3 regions of the Paenibacillus sp. BIC5C1 genome follow, and region 3 is predicted to be linked to each of the others. Evidence: predicted binding sites of a transcription regulator. Region 3 holds the regulator's gene; each other region holds the start of a gene.
The links. The regulator NrdR, encoded in region 3, represses ribonucleotide reductase genes. The targets are predictions, from matches to a motif close to AACACNATATATNGTGTT.
Positions count from the first base shown of each region.

Region 1: RS891_RS29425 (anaerobic ribonucleoside triphosphate reductase) is a predicted target of NrdR. The motif match lies at 2,061-2,078, and genes of this name have one in related genera.
Region 2: nrdI (class Ib ribonucleoside-diphosphate reductase assembly flavoprotein NrdI) is a predicted target of NrdR. The motif match lies at 1,907-1,924, and genes of this name have one in related genera.

Region 1 covers NZ_CP135922.1:6,565,407-6,568,607, reverse strand. Annotated here, with positions in the region: gene nrdG (anaerobic ribonucleoside-triphosphate reductase activating protein) at 1-46, opposite strand, end outside; gene RS891_RS29425 (anaerobic ribonucleoside triphosphate reductase) at 43-2,004, opposite strand; gene RS891_RS29420 (hybrid sensor histidine kinase/response regulator) at 2,379-3,201, shown strand, end outside.
Region 2 covers NZ_CP135922.1:4,223,704-4,226,904, reverse strand. Annotated here, with positions in the region: gene nrdE (class 1b ribonucleoside-diphosphate reductase subunit alpha) at 1-1,520, opposite strand, end outside; gene nrdI (class Ib ribonucleoside-diphosphate reductase assembly flavoprotein NrdI) at 1,507-1,866, opposite strand; partial or broken gene RS891_RS31715 (helix-turn-helix transcriptional regulator) at 2,151-2,906, shown strand; gene RS891_RS31710 (ABC transporter substrate-binding protein) at 3,021-3,201, shown strand, end outside.
Region 3 covers NZ_CP135922.1:2,099,774-2,102,974, reverse strand. Annotated here, with positions in the region: gene RS891_RS09660 (helix-turn-helix domain-containing protein) at 1-969, opposite strand, end outside; tRNA gene RS891_RS09655 (tRNA-Ala) at 1,249-1,321, opposite strand; gene nrdR (transcriptional regulator NrdR) at 1,508-1,975, opposite strand; gene RS891_RS09645 (alpha/beta-type small acid-soluble spore protein) at 2,091-2,312, shown strand; gene RS891_RS09640 (lytic transglycosylase domain-containing protein) at 2,420-2,983, opposite strand; gene coaE (dephospho-CoA kinase) at 2,980-3,201, opposite strand, start outside.

The DNA.
Region 1 (3,201 bases), 2.6 Mb from region 3:
CTGGCCCCTCATTCACTGATTCCGGGATGTAACCATACAGATTCACCGGTGTTTCACCCGGTCTCTCACTTCGGCCTGCTTCGCGCCATTGAACCGCACTTTATAGTCACCGGTCAGATACCCCGTAACCCGGCGCAGCCGCTGGAAATGCACATGGTTTTCATGAGCCTCACATCCGGGGCATACATCTCCAATGACGCCCTCATAACCACAGGACGGACAACGGTCAATCGGATGATTAATGGAGAAATACCCGATGTCCTGGGCCAGCGCGTATTGAACGATTCGTTGGAAAGCGGCGGTATTGGCCCTTACATTCCCGTCGAGTTCGACATAAGAGATCGCTCCGGCATTACATAATGAGTGGAAGGGAGCTTCCAATTCAATCTTGCGATAGGCAGGAAGATTATAATAGACCGGAATGTGAAATGAATTAGTGTAGTATTCCCGGTCATTGACGCCCGCGATACTGCCGTATCGCTCACGATCAATCTTGGTGAATTTGCCGGATAGGCCCTCAGCGGGCGTAGCGAACAAGGTGATATTCAGATTATGCTGCTCACTCATCCGGTCACAGAAATCTCTCATCGTACGAATGATATTCAAGGCCTCTCGATGTACATGCAGGTCTTGTCCATGGTGACGGCCATATAGAGCAGTCATACATTCAGCAAGTCCGATAAAACCAAGGGATAACGTACCATGTTTTAACAGGAAAGCCACTGGTTCATTTGGAGCCAATCGTTCACCGCCTTCCCATACTCCTTCCCGCATCATGAAGTCCGATGCTTTGGCAGGCTGATTCGTCTGAATTCGATACCGATGCAGCAGTCCATCTGTAGCATTGTGCATGACGGATTCCAACGCCGTATAGAAGCCAGCACGGTCAGCGATGGCTCTTGTACCCTGGCAGATCCCATATCGAATGCCGAGCTTGACCAGATTGATGGTATTAAAGGAAAGGTTACCTTTGCCGCTCTGACGATTGCGTCCGAAGCGATCAGCCAGTGTGCGTGTACGGCATCCCATCGTCGCAATGATCGTGTCGGGATCTTCCGGTTGATAATAGGGCAGGTTGAAGGAAGCATCCACATTGACAAAATTCGGATACATGCGCCGTGAGGAGCAGGTCACAGCAAGCCGGAACAGATCGTAATTCGGATTCCCCTCAGATTGGTTAATTCCTTGCTTGCACTGGAATATATGTTGTGGGAACACGGGCGTTTCTCCGTTACCGAGTCCACGAATGGTCGCTTCCAGCAACGATCGGGACACGAGTCGACCTTCGGCTGAAGTACACAGCCCGTAGTTCAGCGATGTGAACGGAATCTGCCCTCCGGCACGGCTGCTCATGGTGTTCAGGTTATGGATCAGGGACTCCGCAGCCTGCCCGGTCTCCAGTTCCGTTTCTTCACAGGCAAAGGCAAAGGCTCGAGGACACTTCTCCTTTGCTTCATCGCTATCCAAATGCAGTTGCTCATCCTCAATTGAGGTGATTTCCCCAAACAGCCGTTGTCCCTTCCGGTAATGCTTACGGAACGAACGCTTCACATAAGGGGCGAGATCCCAGTCGATTTTATTGGCGGATACACCACCGTACTGACTGTTTTGCTGGGATTGAAAAATAATGGCCACCAGTGCCATGGCAGACATGATCGTCTGTGGTGTACGAACCGAACCATTGCCGGTATTGAATCCGGAGGACAGCAGTCGATCAAACGGAATAAAGATACAGTTTGTCGTTCCAAGTGCATACTGATCCAGATCGTGTACATACAGATCGCCGTTCTCCACAGCTAGCGCGAGCTCCTTAGGCAGCACATGACGCAGAGCATGCCACTTGGCGGTCTCCGAACCGAGCCTGCTCATCTTGCCGCTGAATGAGTCTCCGTTCAGATTGGCATTCTCCCTCAGCGTATCGGCGTCTTCAGCACCTATAATTCGTCTTCCCAGGTCAGATAGCAGATCGGATGCCGGTGGAGAGGCATACTCAAGCATGTTCATATCAGTTCCTCCTAAATAATGAAATTGAAAATGTATGGGATAATGTCCATTCATTGAACACTACATGTAGAGTTTCTTTATCCATTTATACACTGTATATTGTTATTTGGGTGTGATAAGAATCACATGTGAGAGGTTGATCAACGGCCATGATTTATAGCCCTGAATGATAAAGGTTTTCAAAGCTGGAGGGTAAGCGTATAATTTCTATTTACCGTGCAAGTTCAGTTGACGATGCTTGAAAAAAGGATAAAAAACTTCATATATGAATAGTTTGTGACAGCCTGTTTCGGAACATTTGAACCCTCGTTAATCGTTTGAATCATACTGTGGAATACGGATTTGAAATGCAGCTAAGACAAGAGGGGTGAGTCATGGGAACGGTAAGTATTACAAGGGGCTTCTATGAAAATATACAGGAAGCCGCATCCCATATCGTAGACGTATTAAGCGGAATATTAAAGGTGAACACCATCTTCGTTGCCACGAATGATGGCGTGACCAATGTTATTATGGAAGCTTTTAACCGCGAAGAAGAGTTGATCGCCAAAGGTAGTGAACTTCCATTTGAAGCTTCTTATTGCAGCCTGGTATTAAGAGATAAGGGCAGCAGTCTGATTATCACGGATACTTGTGAACATCCTCTTACGAGATCAATGGACGTAACAAGCGGGCTGGGCAATCGTTTCTTTGTAGGGATTCCCATCATGCGGAGATCCGGGGAAACGTTCGGTACGATCTGTCTGATGGATGATCCTGATTATGTGATCAGTGAAACGGATATGAAAACATTGCAAGCCATGGCCGTTTTTCTCGGGTATGTGGTGGATCTGGAAGATACGCTTCAAGTTCAGGAACAGAAGCTGAGCGATTCGGAGCAATTACAGGAGCAATTGCAGGCAGAGAAGGAACGTGCGGAGTCTGAGGCGATGACCAAGACGCAGATGCTGTCGCTGATGAGCCACGAGATTCGTAATCCCCTGAACGGCATTCTGGGATTAACTGACCTGATGCGTACACCGGATATGTCGGACGAGCAGACAGAATATGTGAATATGATTGAAACCAGCGGTAACATTTTGCTCTCCCTGTTGAATAACATGATGAGTTTTAACGTCAATGACGCAGGCAAAACGGTCGTACACGATGATCCATTTGATCTGGTGGCCACGATTGAGAATACCGTTTATCTCTACG
Region 2 (3,201 bases), 2.1 Mb from region 3:
CGTTGACCCGTCTGCTCTGCAAACTCCATACTTTTCTCCAGAGAATGATAATTCATGGTCATAAAGAAGGTACGTACAAAATCCTTGGCTTCAGAGCTTTCATAAGCAATCCTGTTTTTGGCTAAGTAACCGTGCAGATTCATGGCACCCAATCCAACGGAATGCATTTCGGAATTGGCTTTTGCAACACCGGGAGCATTGGCAACATGCGTCATGTCGCTGACGGAGGTCAGTGCGATCATGCCCTCATGAACGGATTCCTTGATTTTGCCACTCTCCATGACATTAACAATATTGAGGGAGGCCAGGTTGCAGCTGATATCTTTGCGGATAATATCCGGTTGACCATAGTCTGTAATTTCAGAAGTCTCCTGGAGCTGGAAAATCTCTGTGCAGAGGTTGGACATTTTGACTTGTCCTACGTTTTTCAACGCATGCGCTTGATTGGCATTGGTTTTATTAATGATATAGGGATAGCCGGATTCAAGTTGTGTCATGGCTATTTTGGTCAACATATCCCGAGCGCTGAGCGATTTTTTCTTCTTCACCCGGTCGTCAGCCAGCAAGGTATCATACATTACGTCCAGATCCATATCATCCAAATGTGTTCCATATGCCTTATAGACACTATAAGGTGCGAAGAGGTACAGAGGCTCATTATCTTGAGCCAGCTTATAGAAACGATTAGGAACAATAAGTCCGATAGAGAGAGTTTTCAGCCGGATTTTCTCATCCGCATTAATTTTTTTGCTATCCAGCAGTTCCATAACGTCCCAACCGAAAATATTATAGTATGCAGCGCCGGAACCTTTACGTTGACCCATCTGATCGGCGTAGGAGAAGCCGTCTTCCATCAGCTTGAGAACCGGAGTGATGCCTTTAGCAGCACCTTCAACACCTTTAATGGCTTCGCCACGAGCACGCAACTTTGACAGGTTGACAGCAACGCCACCACCGATTTTGGATAACTGCATACAAGTGTTTAGTACATAGTTTATGGAGTTCAGTGAATCATCCATTTCAAGCAGGAAGCAGGAAACCAGTTCACCGCGCCGGCTTTTTCCCGCATTTAGAAAAGTAGGGGTTGCGGGTTGAAGACGCTGTTCCATCATAGAACGAGACAGCAAACAAGCCGTATCGAAGTGTCCTTGACCCAGATGAAGTGCTACGGCTGCTACTCGATCCGCATATTGCTCAAGGTATGTTTTGCGGTCATATGTTCTCAATGCATAATCAGTATAGAACTTGGACGCTGCCATATAGGAAGGAAAGTGATATTGATAGCCACGCGTAATTTCAAATACGGTTCTAACTTGGTCAGCTGTATAGGAAGCATAGAAATCCTCGTAATAATCATGATCAATCATGAATTGGACCTGATCATCAATGTTGGCAAAAGCCATACTTTTATCTTTGATTTCTTTCATAAACTCCTCTACAGCCTCTTTATCCTTATGTAACTGGAAGAAGCCATCAGAGTCGCGCTTTAGCAGCATGTTATTTAATTCAATATGACGCAATGCGGCTCACCTCCTGTTCAAAATACTCCACATCTCTCTTGGAGCCAGATAATTCAAATTTACTAATAACCGGGACGTTATACGATGCAGATATCAAATCCGCACTTTTGGCAAAACGCTCACCCCAGTTACGGTTACCGCTGGCGGCCACGCCAATCAGGTATGTAGAGTTTTTTTGCAAAAAAGAAGACACCTTATCAGGTATCTGTCCAAAACCTGTTGTATATGTCACAAGTACGTACGGTTCATCAATCGTCATTTGATTCTGAATCTGAACAGCCGGCAGTTGAAGCTTGGAAATAAACCTCTTAACATTCCCGGTTATCGAATCATACACAATTAGCACTATCATTTCCTCCTTGACAAATGAAAGGTGATCAAAAACAAACACTATATATAGATTGCTTTCTTAATTTTATATCAATATATAGCTTTGTCAAATGCATATTGGTATCAATTTTGTGAAAAACCTGATGAATGGGCTCTATTACTAGGTTTAAAAAATTTGTGGCTTAGTAGATATCCATATTCGAAGACATGATATTTGGTGCATGAGAGAATTGTGATTGACAATGAGAATTGTTATCATTTAGAATTTTGAAGAAGATTCGAAAAGAGGGATGCGCTAGGATGACACATGTACAACAAAATCACCCGGAGGGTGAAGGACAGACAGCAGCAGATCTCGCATGGTATGGGTTAAAGAACGTATTCAAGGATTCGGTCAACAAAGCCTATCGTTTGGTATACGAAGAAACACCAGATCATGTCATTCTTGTTGCTGCAAATCGTCATGGCAAAATCGTCATCGATGGCATACCGCATCCGTTCGTTCCGAATAGTGCCCATTGTGTATTACCAGGACAACGAGTCGAGACCGTTTACTTAACAGATGGAGAGCAGGTCGTATACCGGATTCATTTCGGCATCATTCCATCTGATGGACAGAAGGAGTCCTCTGTGAGTTTGTTGACCGAGCTTGGTCGGTCGATCACGTTTCCAGATGCACAGGTGCAGCAATTTTGCGAAAAAATTGTCGGTTACTGGCATACGGGTGATTCAACAGATCGTTTCGCAAGCCAAGCGGGTTTCCAGGACCTTCTGCATCTGCTGTTCAAGAAGCAGAACCAGCACGAGAATGCACTCGAGAGAGCACGGGAATACATGCTGCATCACTATCAGGATACAATCACGATCGAGAACCTGGCCGATGAAGCGGGCATGAGCCGCTATTATTTCATGAGATCATTCAAAGAGAAGTTCGGTCAGAGTTCGATGGACTATCTGGCAGAAATTCGCACCAACGAGGCCAAACGTCTGATGGAAACAGGACAACCACTGAAAGACGTTGCACTATTGGCAGGTTTCAAGGACCAACACTACTTCAGCAGCCAATTCAAAAAGCAGGTTGGGCTACCGCCTCGTACATATATTGCGAACAGGAAATGCAAAACAGCTGCGTACAGCTGGCCCAATATCGGGCATTTGCTGACCCTGCAGATGATCCCCTTCGCAGCGCCCATTGATCAGTTTTGGACAGATGATTACCATCGAAAATATCGTTATGACGTCAAGGTGGCACTCAGCCACGACTATGATTTCAATCTCAAAGCATTGATGCGGGCCAGGCCAGACCGGATTGTTGCCTTGGACGAAATGATCCCCGAAGAGGAGAAGGAGA
Region 3 (3,201 bases):
GTCGGAATGGATAAAACATATCGTTTGAGGTGGGCTAACTCCTTCTGTGCTTACATATTCGCTGCTTTCCGAGATGACGACCGCTGGTTCCAATCCAAGTAACATCAGATGGCTCGCATAAGGTGCACACCACACAGCCACTCGTTGAAAAGGTCTGCGACGTGTGTAACCTGAAGGACTCTCTCCTGTCTGCTGCTTGAAGCGACGACTAAGATAGAATTCATCCTTATACCCAACCTTCAGCGCAATTTCACGAAGTGAAGCAGAGCCGCTAATTAATAACTCTTTGGCCCGGTGAACACGCAAGCGTGAGAGATACTCATTGGGTGCGAATCCAGTAAGCTGCTTAAAAAGGATCGAGTAGTGAGAGCGACTTACCCCCGCAATTTCGGAAAGCCCTTCGGTTGTTATTTTCTCACTAAAATGGTTCTCCATAAATGCGATGCTGCGTTCCATAGACGGCTGCTCACTCGCAATATATCTTGCTTCCATTCGTTCCAACACACCCATCAGAACTTGATGAAACAGAATCTGGTTACGCATATGCCTGACTTCATTGCCAGGTAAACGATACATATAGAGCTCCTCAAGCTGAGCTGCAATGGTTGGTTCATAGAACTCAATAAGGGTTCCTGCCGCAAGCACACTGGACCGTCCCATGGCTTCCACTGGCAGTGATCTCTTCTGTTCTTGCGTGCTAATGGAGAGGGTGTATATATGAAGTGGATGCATCAGATTCCCCAGTATAACAACATCACTCTTCGCCGGAATAAGGATTACCATGCCATCGATGAGTTCGTAAATATGATCGTCGAGATGAAGTGTACCCTTACCACTTGAAACAGCCAACAGAATGGTCAGGTCCTCATGAATTCTATGTATCGGCATGGTTGACGTGCTATACAATGATTGAATGCTATTTGCTGTATATATTGGAAAATAGGACTCTGCCCATTCCGAGTTGTTCATTTTCTTATCCTCCATGACTGTTATGCCTGTTAGCGGGAAACTAAAATAATCGTTCCGTTCTGGGGTCATTCAGTCCACTTACTGATGATGGGATGATGCCTGATAAACGGCTCTGCATGTTATTTTAACATTATGGCTTCCTCCAGAATACTAGCATTCCGATTATAAATAGCTTATACGATTGTCGTCATAACTATGTGAGAGATCACAAGGAGGATTAGCATAGATCAATCCAATGCAAAAACACGCCATAAATGGCGTGTCATTTTTACTGCTATATGGAGCCTAGGGGGATCGAACCCCTGACCTCATCGCTGCCAGCGATGCGCTCTCCCAGCTGAGCTAAGGCCCCAAAATTATGAATATAACAAGCTGTCCAACTCTGCAATGCTCCGCAGGCGACTCCTATATCATATAAAATACAGCTTTTGCTGTCAACAACTTTTTCTTGAAGCTAAAGTGATTGGAGAAGAACAACCTTTTTACTGGAACACACAGATGGTAACCCCAGAATGCTCTTCCCCTTTTACCCGTTTCACTAATCCTCGTTGTCGTCTTTGGACAATAAAGATTTCAGTTCTTTCATGAACATATTGATGTCTTTGAATTGACGGTACACTGAAGCGAAGCGCACATAGGCAACTTCATCCACTGGAAACAGCTGTTCCATCAGCAGTTCGCCAATCTGACGGCTCTCTACTTCTGCATCGGCTGTATTTCGCAGAGACTTCTCTACCTCAGATACCATCATTTCCAGTGTCTCCACAGAAACCGGCCGTTTCTCACAAGCCCGAATCAGGCCACGAAGAATCTTGTCCCGACTAAATTCCTCACGACTACCATCTTTCTTGATGACGATCAGCGGCGTTTCTTCCACCATTTCAAAAGTTGTAAATCGACGGCTACATTGCTCACACTCACGACGACGACGAATCGATTTTGATTCATTGGCCGGCCTTGAATCAAGCACCTTTGTGCCCAGATAGGCGCAATAAGGACATTTCAAATCAGATCACTTCCCATGTTTTACTTTTTACCAGAAATTGCCTACATGCATTTAGTTATGAAAATCGTATTGCCGACACATAATACTTTTACCAACCGCGAGGAGGTGAACAGCAATGGCACAAAGCAATGGTAACTCCAACAACCTGGTGGTAACTAAAGCTTCCGCAGCTCTCGAACAACTGAAATATGAAGTTGCTCAAGAACTCGGAATCAGCATCCCACAAGACGGATACCAAGGTAACATGACTTCTTACGAGAACGGTTCGATCGGTGGATACATCACGAAGCGTCTGGTAACAATTGCAGAACAGCAATTGGCAGGTCAATACCAATAATATCTGCATCGTAATACGGTACACAGAGGAGCATGGAGCGGCCGGTGAATAACCGGCCTGCTCGGTGCTTCTACTTATTTTAAACTATGAATCCAGAGTGTCTCATCTTAGAACGTATTATAGATCTTTACATACTGATTATAATAATAAATGACGCGTTGTACATAGTGCCGGGTTTCTCCAAACGGAATATCTTTGACCGTCTCGAACGAACCATCCCATACACCATCTCTTAGCCATGAGTTCACTTTACCTGGACCTGCATTGTAAGCTGCAATCATAGCCGCTTCATTCCCGTCAAATTGATCTGACAGATTGCGTAAATACCAGGTACCCAGCTGGATATTCCTTTCAGGCTCGTGCTTCAATTCTTCCAGTGAGGTGCCCGGAATTTTGGCTTGCTCCATAATCCAGTTAGCAGTGTCAGGCATCAGCTGCATTAACCCGATGGCACCTCTCTTGGATTCCTTACTTGTTTTAAAATTGGTCTCCACCTTGATGATGGAAGCGATGAGAAACGGATCAACCTCATAACTCTGAGACTGGGCACGAATCTCTTCCTTATAATGAATTGGATAGAACCATGACATCCAATTGGTATTCAGGAACAGCACCAATACAAAAGACACAAACATCAACAACAATACCCGTTTCTTACGCAGCAATCTCATATTAAGCCCTTACGATGCAAAAATGAAATGATTTGCTGCTCCGTCTCTGACCACAGGCCGCTGTTATCGATAACCACGTCAGCACGCTGCTTCTTATCTTCAATATCCATCTGTACGTCTATACGGGCATCTGCCTGTTCCGCCGTCATTCCATCCCGGCTCATCAGTCGTTCCCGCTGCACAGACCTCGGAACGTAAACAACCATCACTTCCTCGAA